Regions from separate parts of the Bacillus sp. JST-5 genome, predicted to be linked through region 3. Evidence: riboswitches for the same ligand, from Rfam matches in the RefSeq annotation. Region 3 holds a riboswitch; each other region holds the start of a gene.
What was found. Region 3 has a riboswitch for S-adenosylmethionine ahead of AC3ASS_RS01395 (methionine ABC transporter ATP-binding protein). Riboswitches for the same ligand answer to the same signal wherever they lie in the genome.
Positions count from the first base shown of each region.

Region 1 (5,619 bases), on a different contig from region 3:
ATAAATAACTGTTCGGATCAAATCGATGCAACAGCTTTTTCCCTTGATAATGCAAGTATGATTCAACTTGATAATATGGAGGCTGATGTAATTCCTGATGACGAATTTCTCGCTGAAATCGTTCTTCAAACAATTCCCCCGTTCGGTACGTAACCATTCCTACCATTCGAGCAATGGAAAGACCGTTGACATCCGAAGCGTTTTCGTAATATCCGTTTTTCCAATTAGGGTCATGCAAAATGGCTTCAATTCCGATTCGATTAAACGCAATACCGTAGTCACTCAAATATGGAGTTACAGCTAAAGCAATGACATGTTCAACGGTATCCGGATATAATACTCCCCATTCTAATGCTTGCATTCCTCCTAATGAGCCACCGATTACTGCTTTCACGTGGTGAATTCCAAGTTGAGCGAGAGCTTTTTTTTGAAAATGAACCATATCTCGGATTGTAAAGAACGGAAACTGTGTACGGTATTCCTTTCCTGTATCAGGATTGATACTTGTCGGCCCGGTGGAACCAGAGCATCCTCCGAGTACATTAAAAGTAATAACTAAATATTGATTCGTATCAATATACAGGTTAGGTCCTACCATTCCCCGCCACCAACCGGGATGGTCGTCTGTTCCATATGTTCGTTCATTCCCGGTTAGTGCGTGAAAAATTAAAATAACTGGACCATTTTTATTTCCTACCATTTCATAGGAGGCAAGTGTATCTTTTAAAACCTCCCCGCTTTCTAGCTGTATATCTCCAACAAAAATAGTTCCATATGTGTGTTCATCTGTTATCTTCTGCAACATAATGATTCGCTCCTATTTTTATACCGTTACAGCTGCCACCGCCTTTGTAATGGCTTGATCAAGATCTGCGATGATGTCATCAACATTTTCAATACCTATGGAAAGACGAATGAGTTCTTCTGTCACCCCAGTTAAAGCTAGCTCTTCTTTACTTAATTGTTGGTGAGTGGTTGATGCTGGATGAATAATTAATGATTTAGCATCTCCAACGTTAGCGACATGAGAGAACAAAGAAATATGATCGATTACCTTTCTACCTGCTTCTCGTCCGCCTTTAATACCAAATACAACCATTGAACCGAATCCATGTTTTAAATATTTTTGTGCTAAAGGGTATGTTGGATGATCTTCGAATCCTGGATATGTGACCCAGTCAACATCCGGATGGTTTTTCAAAAATTGGGCTACTTTCAATGCATTTTCATTATGTCGTTCTAAGCGAAGGTGCAACGTTTCTAATCCTTGAAGCAAATAAAAGGCATTTTGCGGACTTAAACAAGGACCTATATCGCGTAACAATTGAACACGGAGTTTTACTGCATAAGCTACGTTTCCTAAATCGGCATATTTGAGTCCGTTGTAGCTAGGGTCTGGTTCGATGAAACCTTTGAATTTTTCATTGTTCCAATCAAAGTTTCCTCCATCCACAACGACTCCTCCGATTGAGTTTCCATGGCCGCCGATCCATTTCGTAGCTGAATGAACAACAATATTGGCTCCCCATTCAATCGGCTTACATCCGTAAGGTGTAGCAAAAGTATTATCGATGATTAAAGGAATCCCTGCTTCTTTTGCAATGTCAGCAACGGCCTCTACATCAAATACTTGTAAACTTGGATTTCCGATAATTTCTCCATATAACGCTTTTGTTTTTGGAGTAATCGCTTTTCTGAAATTTTCTGGATCAATCGCATCAACAAATTTAACTTTTATCCCGAATCGTGGAAGGGTTAAGGAAAATAAATTGAAGGTTCCGCCGTATAAATTTGTCGCCGCTACAATTTCATCCCCTGTTTCAGCGATGTTCAAGATTGCTAACGTAATAGCGGACATTCCGGATGCAGTTGCCACTGCTGCTGTTCCACCTTCTAGTGCTGCTACACGTTTTTCAAAAACATCCACCGTTGGATTCGTAATCCGAGTATAAATATTTCCTGTTTCCGCTAGTGCAAATAAATTTTGTGCATGTTCTGTATCGTTGAATACATACGACGTTGTTTGGTAAATCGGTACTGCTCTTGATCCAGTGGCAGGATCCACCTCTTGCCCTCCATGAAGCAATAATGTTTCATCTTTCAATGAATTAGTCATTTCACATACCTCCTAAAGTTTTCATTAAAGGGTGATAAGTGAGTATTTGGCAGATGGAATGAGAGGGAAGAGGAAGGATTTAGTAGGATATTTGTAATAAAAAACCCTCTTCATAAGAAGAGGGCGTAGTTTTTAGTTCCTCCTCTTATCTCTCAGATCATTTTGACCTGTAGGAATTGGCACCTTTTCAAACACGTCGTTTGAAGGTTGCCGGGTTTCATCGGGCCTAGTCCCTCCACCTCTCTTGATAAGAGTCAATACTCACTTATGAAATTGTTGTTAAACTGAATTATAATGAACGGACAAATTCTCGTCAATCAAATTTTTATAATTTTTTAAATAATAATGCAATGATGATTATTCGACTATTTTGCTAACGAGTTTTGTTTTTTGCATAAAGCTTGTAAGTTTGAATAGTCTTGTTTGAAGTCCCAAACATTTCGTGCATGGCCAAAATAAAAGCCTCTTCCTAACGAAGAGGCTATGAAAAGAAGCATAATAATTGACGAATAATCTATATATATCAAACTTGAATTCTCTAAGTCAAAAAATTAGTCTTATAATAAACCAATTTCCCTTTGGTTGTTTAGATCATCGGTTGAACGATCCAAAAGAATTTTTGCCGCTCGTTGGATATCCTCCATTTTTAATTGTTGCCATTCCGTTTGATCACCCGATAAATTATACATCGTCTTAATATTTTCTCTTATTAAATAAGCTGCATAACTATGTGGAAATTGTTGATCATTCTTTGCTTCTGCTAATATATTTCCCCAAACTCTTCCTCTATCTTCCATTAATTCTACTAATTTCGCACGGTACTCAAGGACATATCCAGGTAGATTCGGATAATGCTCATAATCATAGAAATGTTGCGCTTCATGTTTCAGAAAGGAAACGTTGAACACTTCATCATCTAATGGTTCATATGCTTCTTTCACACAGTAAAGTGCATCTTCTTTTGCCCACCCTCCTGCATAATGTTCGCCAAACGTTGCATAATGAAGCCAGCTTTGCATGATAAAGTTGGACATAAATATTACATCTACATTTTGTGTTCCTAAAGGCAGTTCGACTATATAGCTTTTTTTCTCATTCGTTTTCCAAATAAATGGTCCACGAAAAGGGGCCGTTACTCCGCCTAAAAAGTTCCATCCTTTATCTTCAAAGATCGATTGCAGTTCTTTTTCCACTTCATCAATATTTGAGCATGCAGGAACGAGTTCACTTAAATGTTGAAAAAGCCATTTCTCTCCCTTTTTAACATCTAGCTTTTTCATTAAAACAAGTAGAAAATATGTCTGATAAATGGATAATACTGAGTTAATAAACGGATCCTCTAGTTTTGACGGTTCATCTTCCTTACATGTAATAAATCGCTCCATTAGTCTTCCTTTCCACCGAACGACTTCAGGATGATCATCGGGCAATTCGTTTAAATATTGGATTGCTCCTAGCACATCTCCATTAAATAAAAAGTGCTTCACGTGTTGACTCAAAACATCAGCACCTCATCTTCCCCTTATGTATGTCTATTAGACGGAATAGCTAGTTTTATTGTTACATACATAGTCATTATTTGATAGAATAGTCCATCCATATAAAAAACAAAAATCACCATTTTCCAAGATAAAAGAAAATGGTGATTGATCGATATCATTTTCGGGGGATCCATACGTTATAATATGGGGCGATTGAATTTTAGTGCATGGCTTAAAAAAGAATTTTGTTCAATTAACTCATTAACGCTGTATACACTTGGACATCAAGCTCTTTTGCCTTTTTTGGATTGTACGTTTTTACATATTCAGGCTCTTTTGTAATTTTTGCTCCCCAAAACATACTTTCAAATACAGCTGAAACTTCTAATTCAATTTTCGCTAGTTTAATTGCCACTCCGTCCATTTTTTCTTCTAAAATTTTTGCCATCCCATGAATGGAATAAACGGTTTCATTAGCAATAACGGTTAATACAACGTTCGGATTTGCTTCTATATTTTTATAAAGTCTTGATTGATTCGTGACTGAAAACCGAATATGTTTTTCATCGACAGCCTTCACCCATGAAATAGCTGTAACATTAGGAGTTTTCGTTTCCCATTCGATGGTAGTTAATAACACTAGTTTTTCACCTTCAAAAAATTCCACCAAATCGGGAGAGAGTTGTTTAGGTATCTCTTTTTGTGCCATCAACATTCCTCCTTATGAAGTCTTTGATTCTATTTGACGTTTCCCTAAATATGTTTCAGCAATTTTTTCATCATTCAATAAATCTTTTGCTGCTCCTTCCATCGCAATTTCTCCGCGATCTAATACACATGCACGGTCAGCGATTTGCAAAGCAGCTTTGACGTTTTGCTCGACTAAAATTATCGTTGTTCCAAACTCATCTCTCATATCTTTTAACAGATTCATAATATCTTTGACTACTAATGGTGCAAGACCTAATGACGGTTCATCCAACATCATGAGTTCTGGTTTGGCCATTAAGCCGCGTCCAATCGCAAGCATTTGTTGTTCACCGCCACTTAATAATCCACCAGGGCGATCTAACATCGTTTTCAACTTCGGAAAAAATGATAAAACATGTTCTAGATCATTATGAATGGATGCTTTATCTCGTTTATAACGATGATACGCTCCTAGCAATAAATTATCTTTAACGGATAAATCATCAAAAATTTGTCTTCGTTCCGGAACGAGGCTGATTCCTTGTTGCACTACTTTTTCTACCGGAAGACCGGAAATTTGCTTACCTTTATAAAAAATTGTTCCTTCTTTTGGTGCATAAACACCTGCAATCGTGCCTAATAATGTACTTTTTCCTGCTCCGTTTGAACCAACTATCGCAAAAATTTCACCTAGATTCAGCGAAAAACTTAATCCCTTTAATACATGTAAATACCCGTGATTCACATGGAGGTTTTTTACTTCTAACATTTACACAACCTCCTCTTCGCCAAGATAAGCAGCAATCACATCCGGATTTTTCGACACTTCCTCAGGTGTTCCTTCGGCAATTTTCTTACCATAATCTAAAACGACAATATGGTCCGCTAACGACATAACCGTTTCCATATCGTGTTCTACGAAAAGAAAAGTCATGCCATTTTCTCTCATATTTTTTAAAACTTGAACTAGTTTTCTTGATTCTTCTGGATTTAATCCAGCCATCGGTTCATCAAGCAAAATAATCGCCGGTTCTGATACAGCGGCACGAGCTATTTCTAACAGACGTTGATTTCCGTAAGGGAGTGTCGCAGCCATTTCAAAAGCTAAATGATCAATTCCAACTAAAGCTAAATGATGCATGGCTTTTTCAAACGTTAATTTTTCTTCTTTTAAAACGCTCGGTAACCGAAGACCTGCAGCTAATATACCGGATTTCAAACGATGGTGGAGGCCGGTCATTACATTCTCAATAACAGTCATGTTTCCAAATACTTGTAAGTTTTGAAACGTTCGAGTAATGCCTAGTTTGGCAATTTGATAAGGTTTTTTTC
Region 1 covers NZ_JBYLHW010000015.1:20,786-26,404, forward strand. The annotation lists gene metX (homoserine O-acetyltransferase MetX) at 1-805, opposite strand, end outside; gene AC3ASS_RS05205 (O-acetylhomoserine aminocarboxypropyltransferase/cysteine synthase family protein) at 824-2,116, opposite strand; SAM riboswitch class I at 2,259-2,370, opposite strand; gene AC3ASS_RS05210 (hypothetical protein) at 2,674-3,615, opposite strand; gene AC3ASS_RS05215 (pyridoxamine 5'-phosphate oxidase family protein) at 3,851-4,306, opposite strand; gene AC3ASS_RS05220 (ABC transporter ATP-binding protein) at 4,319-5,056, opposite strand; gene AC3ASS_RS05225 (ABC transporter ATP-binding protein) at 5,057-5,619, opposite strand, start outside.
Region 1: linked by a shared signal. The riboswitch ahead of AC3ASS_RS05205 (O-acetylhomoserine aminocarboxypropyltransferase/cysteine synthase family protein) and the one ahead of AC3ASS_RS01395 (methionine ABC transporter ATP-binding protein) in region 3 are both predicted to bind S-adenosylmethionine.

Region 2 (5,619 bases), on a different contig from region 3:
TTTCTAAAATAATTTGTTTGACCCAATCATACATTTCATCTTTTAACCAATGTCTAATCGGCACAGGGAATCCTAACTTTTTCCTTAGTAAAACGTGGTCCGGTACGATTCCTTCCATTGATTTACGCAATATATATTTTGTCGTTCCACTATTGACCTTCATTTCACTTGGGATTTTAGATGCCACCTCAAAAACTTTCTTATCTAAAAACGGAACTCGTAGTTCTAGTGAATGAGCCATTGTCATTTTGTCCGCTTTGAGTAAAATATCACCTCTAAGCCAAGTATGTATATCAATATATTGCATCCGATTGACATCATCATACCCGACTGTTTTGGCATATAGTGGTTTTGTTATTAATTGGTACGGTAAATCTTCACGATAATGTTTCATTAATAAACTTTTTTCTCGTTCGGTAAACATTTTTGCATTTCCAATATATCTCTCTTCTAACGGGGTGCATCCTCTTTCTAAAAAGCTTTTTCCTTTCATTCCTTCTGGCATCATTTTTGATAACACGAGCAGTATACGTTTAATTAAACTTGGAATTCTTTGAAATATTTTTAAGGAATTTGGTTCTTGGTAAATGTTATACCCACCAAATAATTCGTCTGCTCCTTCACCTGAAAGAACAACAGTTACATGTTTTCTTGCCTCTCTAGAGACAAAATAGAGGGGAACACAGGCAGGATCAGCCAATGGATCATCCATATGCCATATAATTCTCGGGAACTCTTTCATATATTCTTCTGGAGTGATTACATAGCTATAATTTTCGACGCCTAATTTTTCAGCTGTTTCTTTTGCCACATCAATTTCACTAAATCCTTTTCTTTCAAATCCTACAGAAAATGTTTTAATTTTCGGATGGAATTCCCTGGCAATTGTAGCAATGATGGAAGAATCAATTCCTCCTGATAAAAACGATCCAACAGGAACATCACTTCTCATATGGACATTCACTGAATCATATAATACATCTCTAATTTCTTTGACCCATTCTTCTTCAGTTTTTAATACAGGATGAAAAGTTACAGAAAAATATTTTTCAATTTTTAACGGCTCATCTATTTTTTTGATCATATAATGACCTGGCAATAATTTTTCAATTTGTACGGACATCGTATATGGTTCCGGTACGAATTGGAACGTTAAATAATGTTGCAGGGAATCATGATTGAGTTTGTCCTCTTTCATTGCCAATAATATACTTTTCTTTTCTGAAGCAAAATAAAGTTTTTCTCCATCCATTTTGTAAAAGAATGGTTTAATTCCAAAAGGATCTCTCGCACAAAATAACGTTTTTTCTTCTTTATCCCATATGACAAATGCAAACATTCCACGAAGTTTTTCAACACATTTTTCTTTATAACGGTTATATAGAGCCAAAATAACTTCCGTATCTGAATGAGTAGAGAAAACATCCCCCTGTTTTATCAAATCTTCTCTTAACTCAATATAGTTATAAATTTCACCATTAAATATAATCCAATATCTATCATTATTATAAGATAATGGTTGCTGACCTGATTCTAAATCTATAATGCTTAATCGTTTAAAGCCAAAGCATACATATTCATCAAAATAGTAACCTTCTTCGTCAGGTCCACGATGATGAATCATTTTATTCATATTTTTAATTGAACTTACTTCCTCTTCATTAACTTGTCCAAAATGATTTGTTATACAACCAATAAAGCCACACATGAAATACGTCCACATCCTTATAATAAATTAAAAAGTAATTTTGTTTGTAAATGGGAGATCTGCTGAATAGACGCAAATTCCCTTTTATTAGACATATATAGAAAAGAAGAAGTTACACTAAAAATGTAACTTCTTTTTACCAATTATACAACAAATCATTATTCTTTTTTATTTTCCTAAACATTCTTTTCTTAAAATTTCAGCTTTATCTGTTTTTTCCCAAGGAAGATCAATATCTGTACGTCCAAAGTGTCCATATGCAGCTGTACGTTTATATATTGGTCTTCTTAAATCAAGCATTTTAATGATTCCAGCAGGACGAAGGTCAAAGTTTTTTCGAACGACATCAATTAAAACATCTTCACTTACTTTCCCTGTACCAAAAGTATCAATGGAAATTGAGACTGGCTGTGCTACACCAATAGCGTAGGCTAATTGAACTTCACATTTATCAGCTAATCCTGCAGCTACAATATTTTTAGCAACATATCTTGCAGCATATGCAGCTGAGCGGTCAACTTTTGTTGGATCTTTTCCAGAGAATGCTCCACCACCATGTCGAGCATATCCACCATACGTATCTACAATAATTTTACGTCCAGTAAGACCAGCATCCCCTTGTGGCCCTCCAATAACAAAACGACCAGTTGGATTAATAAAAAATTTCGTTTGCTCGTCAATGAATTCTTTTGGAACAATTGGGTCAATGACATATTCTTTAATATTACGTTTAATTTGTTCAAGTGTAATTTCTGGATGGTGTTGAGTTGAGATGACAATGGTATCGATTCTTACCGGTTTATTATTTTCATCATATTCAACCGTCACCTGTGTTTTTCCATCCGGACGTAAATATGGTAATATTTCTTCTTTTCTTACTTCCGTTAATCGTCTCGCTAATTTATGAGCTAAAGAAATTGGAAGTGGCATGAGTTCCTTTGTTTCATTACATGCAAATCCAAACATTAGCCCTTGGTCGCCTGCACCGATAGCTTCAATCTCCTCATCAGTCATTAAGCCCTCTCTTGCTTCTAACGCTTTATCAACACCCATGGCTATATCTGGAGATTGTTCATCAATAGAAGTAATGACACCACAAGTATCAGCATCAAAACCATATTTTGCACGTGTATATCCAATTTCTCGGATAGTATCACGAACAATTTTTGGAATGTCAACATATGAATTTGTCGTAATCTCCCCAGCTACAAGCACAAGTCCAGTTGTAACTGAAGTCTCAGCAGCTACACGAGCATTTGGATCTTTAGCTAAAATTTCATCTAAAATTGCATCCGAAATTTGGTCACAAATTTTATCCGGATGTCCTTCTGTAACGGATTCAGAAGTAAATAAGCGACGTTTTGTCAATGTTAACCCTCCTTCATATTCATTGCTTGTCTCCGACCACTTTTTATGAAAGGCGGATAATTGGCAATGGTTATATATATTCAAATACATAGCGAAACGGATACACTGTTTTTTTCCCTTTTAGTATGAAGAAAACATTCATAATTTATAAAAAATGTTATTAACAAAGGCAAATGTTTTAGATTATTCCTATGTAATCATCGCAATGACATGTAAAAACCTTTCCTCCTCGAGGAAAGGTATAATGTTATTATTTGCCTCTCACTCTTATCGATCAAGGAATTGAAAACCTTGCATCAGGTTAGCACCTTTGCTTAAAAATAATTTTAAGCTGGTTGCCGGGCTTCATAGGGCCTGTCCCTCCACCAACTCGGGATAAGAGTATCCGTTCAATCATAAATCATAACTGACCTTGTTTAACAATGTCAACTTATTTCTTCCATGTTGTAAACAAATACTATAGTCAATATTCGCTATTTTTTATATTTCTTTTGCTTAAACCCTTTTCTTCTGATTCATTTCTTCTTATTATATATATGTGACGTTTTATAGTCTGGAAATAGTCGCTACTTTTAATGTGAAAAACTTTTAACAATTCAATGAAAAAAGAACAATTAGTATAGACTATTCATATTAATGTGTTATACTATTTTCAGATGTTTTTAGAAATATTTCGAAAAGGAAGGTTTTCTAATGAGTTCTGTCAGCACTATCACTGAATTGAATGAGTTGTTATCCGGCCAAAATATCCATGTACAGTTATCTGTTCCTCAATTAGTTGAAAAAGTGTTAGAAAGAAAAGAAGGTGTCCTTACTTCCACAGGAGCAGTAAGAGCTACAACTGGAAAGTATACTGGACGTTCACCTAAAGATAAATTTATCGTCGAAGAGTCTTCAATTAAGGATAAAATTGATTGGGGTTCTGTTAACCAACCAATTTCCGAAGAAGCTTTTACTAAATTATATACAAAAGTGATCAACTATCTAAAAGAAAAAGATGAAGTCTTTGTATTTAAGGGATTTGCTGGAGCAGATGAAAAATATCGCTTGCCAATTCAAGTAGTCAATGAATTTGCTTGGCATAATTTATTTGCCCATCAATTATTTATTCGACCAACAATGGAAGAATTAGCAAATCATGAAGCTCAATTTACTGTCATTTCTGCTCCTACATTTAAAGCTGATCCTGCTGTTGACGGTACCAATTCCGAAACATTTATTATTATTTCTTTTGAAAAAAGAGTCGTTTTAATTGGTGGTACTGAATACGCAGGAGAAATGAAGAAATCCATTTTCTCTGTAATGAATTATATTCTTCCAGAGATGGGGATTTTATCAATGCACTGTTCAGCCAATGTTGGTCAAGAAGGAGATGTGGCTTTATTCTTCGGATTATCTGGTACAGGTAAAACGACATTATCCGCAGACCCTAATCGCCGCTTAATCGGTGATGATGAGCATGGTTGGTCAGCTAATGGCGTCTTCAATATTGAAGGTGGTTGTTATGCAAAATGTATTAATCTATCTAGAGAAAAAGAGCCTCAAATTTTCGATGCCATTCGTTTCGGCTCAGTGCTTGAAAATGTTGTTTTAGATGAAGAAACAAGAATTCCTAACTATGATGATGGTTCATTAACTGAAAATACTCGCGCGGCTTATCCAATCCAAGCTATTGAGCATATCGTTGACCCTAGTATTGCCGGTCATCCGACAACCATTTTATTCTTAACAGCCGATGCAACTGGAGTGCTTCCTCCAATTTCAAAATTAACGAAAGAACAAGCAATGTACCATTTCTTAAGTGGTTATACAAGTAAACTTGCAGGAACAGAACGTGGAGTAACCTCTCCTGAAGCAACATTTTCAACTTGTTTTGGAGCACCTTTCCTACCATTACCTGCAACAAAATATGCGGAAATGTTAGGAGAAAAAATTGACCAACACCACGTGGAAGTGTTTTTAGTAAATACCGGTTGGACTGGTGGTGAGTACGGAGTAGGAACACGAATGAAATTATCCTATACCCGTGCCATGGTACAAGCGGCATTAGTTGGAGAACTTTCAAACGTTGAAACAGTGAAAGATGAAATATTTGGATTAAACATTCCAGTCCATGTACCAGGTGTCCCTGACGAAGTTTTACAACCGATAAATACTTGGAAAGATAAAGAAGCTTATATGAAGAAAGCGAAAGAATTGGCCAATCAATTCCGTGAAAACTTTAAGAAATTTAATAACGTTCCAAAGGAAATTGCGGAATTAGGCGGACCAATTGGTTAATATAATCCCCCGGAAAAACGTATTCCGGGGGATTTTTATATGTAGTGCTTAATTGATTGACTTTAATTTTAATAACTCATAAATAATAGTTGTTTTTCCTTCAGACAATTCTAATTTTTGTATAATTCCTTCTCCTGTTAAATCACCATCAATGGATCTTTTTACAGGAATAGGGACATGTAGTGGGTAAAGATGATATCCATCCTTTACTAATTCGAAAAAATTTTGATCGAGTCTATTCTCAAACCCATTTGTAATAATCA
Region 2 covers NZ_JBYLHW010000043.1:16,530-22,148, reverse strand. The annotation lists gene asnB (asparagine synthase (glutamine-hydrolyzing)) at 1-1,708, opposite strand, end outside; gene metK (methionine adenosyltransferase) at 1,877-3,076, opposite strand; SAM riboswitch class I at 3,341-3,458, opposite strand; gene pckA (phosphoenolpyruvate carboxykinase (ATP)) at 3,770-5,356, shown strand; gene AC3ASS_RS09655 (DUF2584 domain-containing protein) at 5,405-5,619, opposite strand, start outside.
Region 2: linked by a shared signal. The riboswitch ahead of metK (methionine adenosyltransferase) and the one ahead of AC3ASS_RS01395 (methionine ABC transporter ATP-binding protein) in region 3 are both predicted to bind S-adenosylmethionine.

Region 3 (5,619 bases):
GGACAAGCGTAACTGCTTGACTTAATGCCGCTCCACCACCAAATGCTGCTGAAACCCCTATCGCTTCCAAAATTTCCTCTTCAGAACAGCCTTCATCTAAGCATCCTTTTGTATGATAAATGATACAATATTCGTCTTGGGTTATAACACTATTGGCTAATGCTATTAATTGTTTATGTTTTTTCGATAACTTTCCATCTTCAAAACAAGCTTTACTAAATTCATTAAAATGTTTAGCTATTTTTGGCATTTTTTCAGTAAAAGTTCCTAAACCTTGTTTAAATTCATGAAGGGCAGCTTCAATACTATTACTAGGTTCAAATTGTTCCATTTTTCATCTCTCCTATCCTTTTTTTCAAGGATAGTATGCTTATTCTAAATGACATCTATGCTTTAGCTATAAGTACTAGAAATTTCCTATATATAATAAGAAAAGAATTTATCCGTATTTGGACAAATTCTTTTTCCCTTCATTATTCTTGATCAACTGGAACCACTGCACCATTCCATGTTTCAAGAATATAATCTTTTATCTCTTTTGTATGGAGTACTTCGATTAACGCTTGAATTTCTTCTTTTTTTGCATCCCCTTTACGAACAGCAATCACGTTCACATATGGAGAATCTGCATCTTCAATGGCAATATTATCCTCAACTGGATTTAAACCAGCATCAATCGCATAGTTCGAATTGATGACTACCGCATCACCTTCGTTATTGTTGAAAATAGTTGGTAACAAATCTGGAGCGTAATCATATTTGAATTTTATGTTTTTAGGATTTTCAGCAATATCATCAAAAGATGCAGTAATTTTATCTACTCCGTCTTTTAATTTAATGAGACCATTTGCTTCTAATAGAGTTAAAATTCTTCCGTGATCTGGTGTTGAATTGCTTAAAATAATCGTCGCTCCGTCAGGTAGCTCTTCTAAACTTTTATATTTTTTCGAATATACACCGATTGGTTCGATATGAATACCGCCAGCATTTTCAAATTCATAACCGAATTTTTCCATTTGTGCTTCAAGGTAAGGAATATGTTGGAAATAGTTTGCGTCTAAAGATTTATCTGCGAGTGCTGGGTTAATCAACTCATATTTACTAAACACTTTTACTTCTAAGTCAATTCCTTTTTCTTTTAATAGTGGTTTTGCTTTTTCTAAAATCATTCCATGAGGTTCATTTGTTGCTCCAATAACTAATGTTTTATTGTCTTTATCATCACTATTTCCACATGCAGCCAATGCTAAAATGAAAATTGAAGTAACTAATACGGCTATCCATTTTCTCATTTCATTTCTCTCCTATCGTTTATCAATTAAGTTAGTAAGAAAATCTCCAATAAATTGAATAATGAAAACTATAAGTAAAATAAATACTGTTGCAATTAATGTTACATCGTTATTGTTTTGTGAAAATCCATCTAAGTATGCTAAGTCACCTAGTCCACCAGCTCCGATAACTCCTGCAATTGCTGTATAACCAACTAATGCAATGGCGGTAACAGTGATTCCTGAAATCAGTGCTGGCATCGATTCTGGAAGCAGCACTTTGAATATAATCGTTGTTGTGCTTGCCCCCATGGCTCTAGCCGCTTCAATCACCCCCTTATCAATTTCTCTCAATCCTATTTCAACCATTCTTGCATAAAAAGGTGCAGCACCGATGATTAATGATGGAATCGCAGCTTCTTTCCCAATCATTGTACCGACCAAAATTTTTGTAAATGGAATCAATAGTACAATCAAAATAACAAACGGAATGGAACGAAAAATATTCACAATCCCACCAATGAATTGGTTAACAAAACGGTTTTCCCATAAGTTCCCTTTAGATGTTAAAAATAATAATAGACCTAATAGAATCCCAATAATAAAGATAAAAACGATAGAAACACCTGTCATGTACAAAGTTTCTTGAGTTTTTTCAAAAGTTTTTTCCCAATTAACGTTTGGAAATAAACCCAACTCCGAGGAATAGAAATCTTCCCAAATACTATTCACTTTTAATCACCTCAATTCCAACGCTCTTGCTTTTAACATAATCCAACGCTTGTTGAATAGATGATTCATTTCCATCTAGATGAATGAATAAAGTCCCATATGCTCCGTTTTGCGTTTGCGATATGTTCCCTTGTAATATATTTACAGTGACGGGATATTCTCTAATTAAGTTCGTTATTACAGGTTGTTCTACGACATCCCCGACAAAAGATAGTTTTACAATTTTTCCATTAGGATATTTTTCAATTAAATGTTGGACGGCATCTTTCGCCTCTTCTGGCTCGGTAATTTGTTGAACAAATCTTTTTGTTATAGCTTCTTTCGGGTTTTTAAACACTTCAAGTACTGGTCCCAGTTCTACGACTTTTCCATTCTCCATGACGGCCACACGATGACAAATCTTGCGAATCACGTGCATTTCATGAGTAATTAAAACAATAGTTAAGCCTAATTTTTTATTAATATTAACAAGTAGGTCTAAGATTTGATCGGTCGTTTCTGGGTCCAGTGCACTTGTTGCTTCGTCACAAAGTAATACACTTGGATGGTTAGCTAATGCTCTTGCAATTCCTACCCTTTGCTTTTGCCCACCGCTTAATTGGGAAGGATACGATTTCTCTTTTCCTTCTAGACCAACAAGTTTAATTAGCTCGGCTACTCTTTCTTCTCTTTCTTTTTTCGGAATACCAGCGATTTCTAATGGGAAAGCAATGTTTTCACTGACTGTTCTTGACCAAAGTAAATTAAAGTGCTGAAAGATCATCCCAATTTTTTGTCTAGCTTTTCTTAATTCTTTTCCTTTAATTTTTGAAATGTTTTTCCCATTGACTTGGAGCGTTCCCGACGTTGGAGTCTCTAAGCCGTTCAGCATTCGTAAAAGAGTACTTTTTCCAGCACCACTGTAACCGATGACACCAAAAATTTCTCCTTCTTGAATGGTTAAGTTTATATCATTAACGGCCGTAAGCTCGCCATTTTTTGTTCGAAACACTTTTTTTACATTTTGAATAGAAATCATGTCCTCACCTTCCTCACTCAATATACCCTCTATCCGAAAGTTTCCCCGAATTAAAGTAATAGTATTGAAACGCAATAAAAAACCCTTTCTGCTTTAAGAGCAGAAAGGGATAAGCTTAACAAACATAATTAAACTAACCTTTTCCTCTCATCTCTCAAAGCATACGCTTTGTGTGAATTGGCACCATTTCAATGACGATTCATTGACGGTTGCCGGGTTTCATAGGGCACATCCCTCCACCTCTCTTGATAAGAGAACGTTCACGTTATTCAATTGATGAAACTGATTCTATCATCCACACAAATAATCGTCAATAACAATCATTAAAGTTAGTAAATTGGGAATATTTCAATAATTATTATTAACTTGATTTTGCTATTTTGTCTTCTAATTTTTGTTTATTGTAAGTTCGGAAAACAATAAAAAAGTAGAGAGAACCAATGAAATATAATACAGCCGTTATTGTGAATACAGTTGCGTATCCCCAATAAGATCCATACTGAATGACGATTCCAGTTGACACTGGTCCCATTAACGCCCATCCTAAATTGAATACCATTTGATTGACCGAATTTGCCAATCCTTTAACAGAATCATCCACTTTAGACATCATTAATGACATTTGAATAGGATTTCCCGCATTCATTAATGCCTGCCTAAATAAAAATCCGATGGCTGCTAGCCACAAATTTTGTGTATAAGCTGTCAATAGGAGAAATGGCAACGATAACATTTGTAAATAAACAACGGCTTTTACTTCTCCTACTTTTCTAACTACCATTGGCCCAATAAACATGGCAACAGCCGTTACTGCCTGACCTAATGAAATAATCATTCCGATGATGGTTGTAGAAGCATGAAAACGATCTGCAAAGTACAAATTTAAATATGGAATGACAAGTCCTGCACCGACACCAATGATTAATTGAGCGATAGCAAAAAGAGCAATAATTTTTATACTTCCTTTATGTTCCTTTAAATTTAAGAAAGAAGTTTTTCTAGCAGTAGGAATTACCTTCTTCTTTTTTCTTTCCTTTAATTTTACAATTGGAAAAAAAGCCAATAAATAAAAGACACTTCCTGTTATTAAAACGATTCGAATGCTTTGTAATTCTGTTGTGAAAAGTGAGAATAAATCCGTTAAAATACCACCTAATGTGCTTCCAATTACGGTAGAGGCAGTCATTATAGCGGAATGAAGGCTAAATAAGTGTACCCGTTGAGAGATACTTGAGTTTTCAGACAACCAAGGAATCGAAGACACTTGAAGAAAAGCAACTGTCAAACCTGTTGCAAAGCCAGTGACAATTAGTAAATCTTGAGATTCCACTATACTTCTTGCAAATAAAATTATGCAAGACGTAACAATTCCAAACACCATGACTTTTTTTCTTCCAAGTTTGTCGCTTAAAATTCCTGCCGGTACAAGAGCAAGTGCCGTAGCTAAAGATGTCATAGCAATTACTTGACCGTTCACACTTTCGGAATATCCTAATTCTCGAATGTAGAAATTATAAATAACCATAAAAATGCCAAGTCCGATGTTTGCAAATATATTCGCTAACAACGCAAGTTTAATATTTTGATTATAACTTTTTAATTGACTTGACCATTCATGAAAAAAAGCCATTGTCGCTATTCCGCCCCTCATTTATTTCGCATCCCTAAATATATTATCTCCTCCACTAAGAAAAGGCAACTATTTTTTTCACTTTTTCGAAAAGACTAATAAGTAAAAAAAGAAAGAAAGACTTTTAAGAAAACTAAATATTTTTCAATAAAAAAATCACCGCACGGGTGATTACTTTTTTAACCTTTCTAATAAGTATGGGACAGAATGAAAAGCATAAATTTTTTCGACGATTTTTCCATGTTCAAATAGTAAAAGACAAGGGACACTTTCAATTTTATAATCATTCGCTAATCTTGGGATGATGTTAAGATTTGCTTTACCAATGGGTAAATGTGGTATAAGTTCCGATACAACTTCTAACATTTTCCCTGCTACTTGGCATGTCCCACAAAAAGGGGTATACAAATAAAATGCACATCGTTTATTTTTCAATAAATTATCTTTCAATTGCTCATAATTCCATTCTTGCATTATTAACATCCTTTACTAAAATTCCGAGGAAAAAGTTTTCAAAGTAAATACTTGGTCTGAACTTCAATATTCCCTTTTAAGAGGACAGAAGCAATATGATGTTGAGGGGCAGCAGCTACTTCCCGATATTCTTTATCAATATACAAATGATGAGCTTCTGGAAACTCTCGTTTGAATAATTTTCTTAATTTTTCTCCTGAATGATCGGAGTCAACTAAAATATATACTTCTCGATCAGCTAACTCTTCAATTAATTCGTCTAATCGAGTAATACTAATTGTTCCGTTTGTACAAATGATTTCAACATCTTCATTTATAACTTCCAATACTTTTTTCTTATCAGTTGTCCCCTCTACAATAATGACTTTATCATCCATATGATCACCATAAAAACTTTTTTCTCATTCTATCATCTTATCATATAATGAAAGCTGCACTTATTATTAATATTATAGAAAAAGACAGCGGAAAACCACTGCCTTTTAACACCACCC
Region 3 covers NZ_JBYLHW010000003.1:17,609-23,227, forward strand. The annotation lists gene AC3ASS_RS01380 (carboxymuconolactone decarboxylase family protein) at 1-331, opposite strand, end outside; gene AC3ASS_RS01385 (MetQ/NlpA family ABC transporter substrate-binding protein) at 474-1,292, opposite strand; gene AC3ASS_RS01390 (methionine ABC transporter permease) at 1,305-1,994, opposite strand; gene AC3ASS_RS01395 (methionine ABC transporter ATP-binding protein) at 1,996-3,021, opposite strand; SAM riboswitch class I at 3,166-3,276, opposite strand; gene AC3ASS_RS01400 (MFS transporter) at 3,383-4,651, opposite strand; gene AC3ASS_RS01405 (thioredoxin family protein) at 4,823-5,125, opposite strand; gene AC3ASS_RS01410 (toprim domain-containing protein) at 5,164-5,502, opposite strand; gene AC3ASS_RS01415 (YusG family protein) at 5,608-5,619, opposite strand, start outside.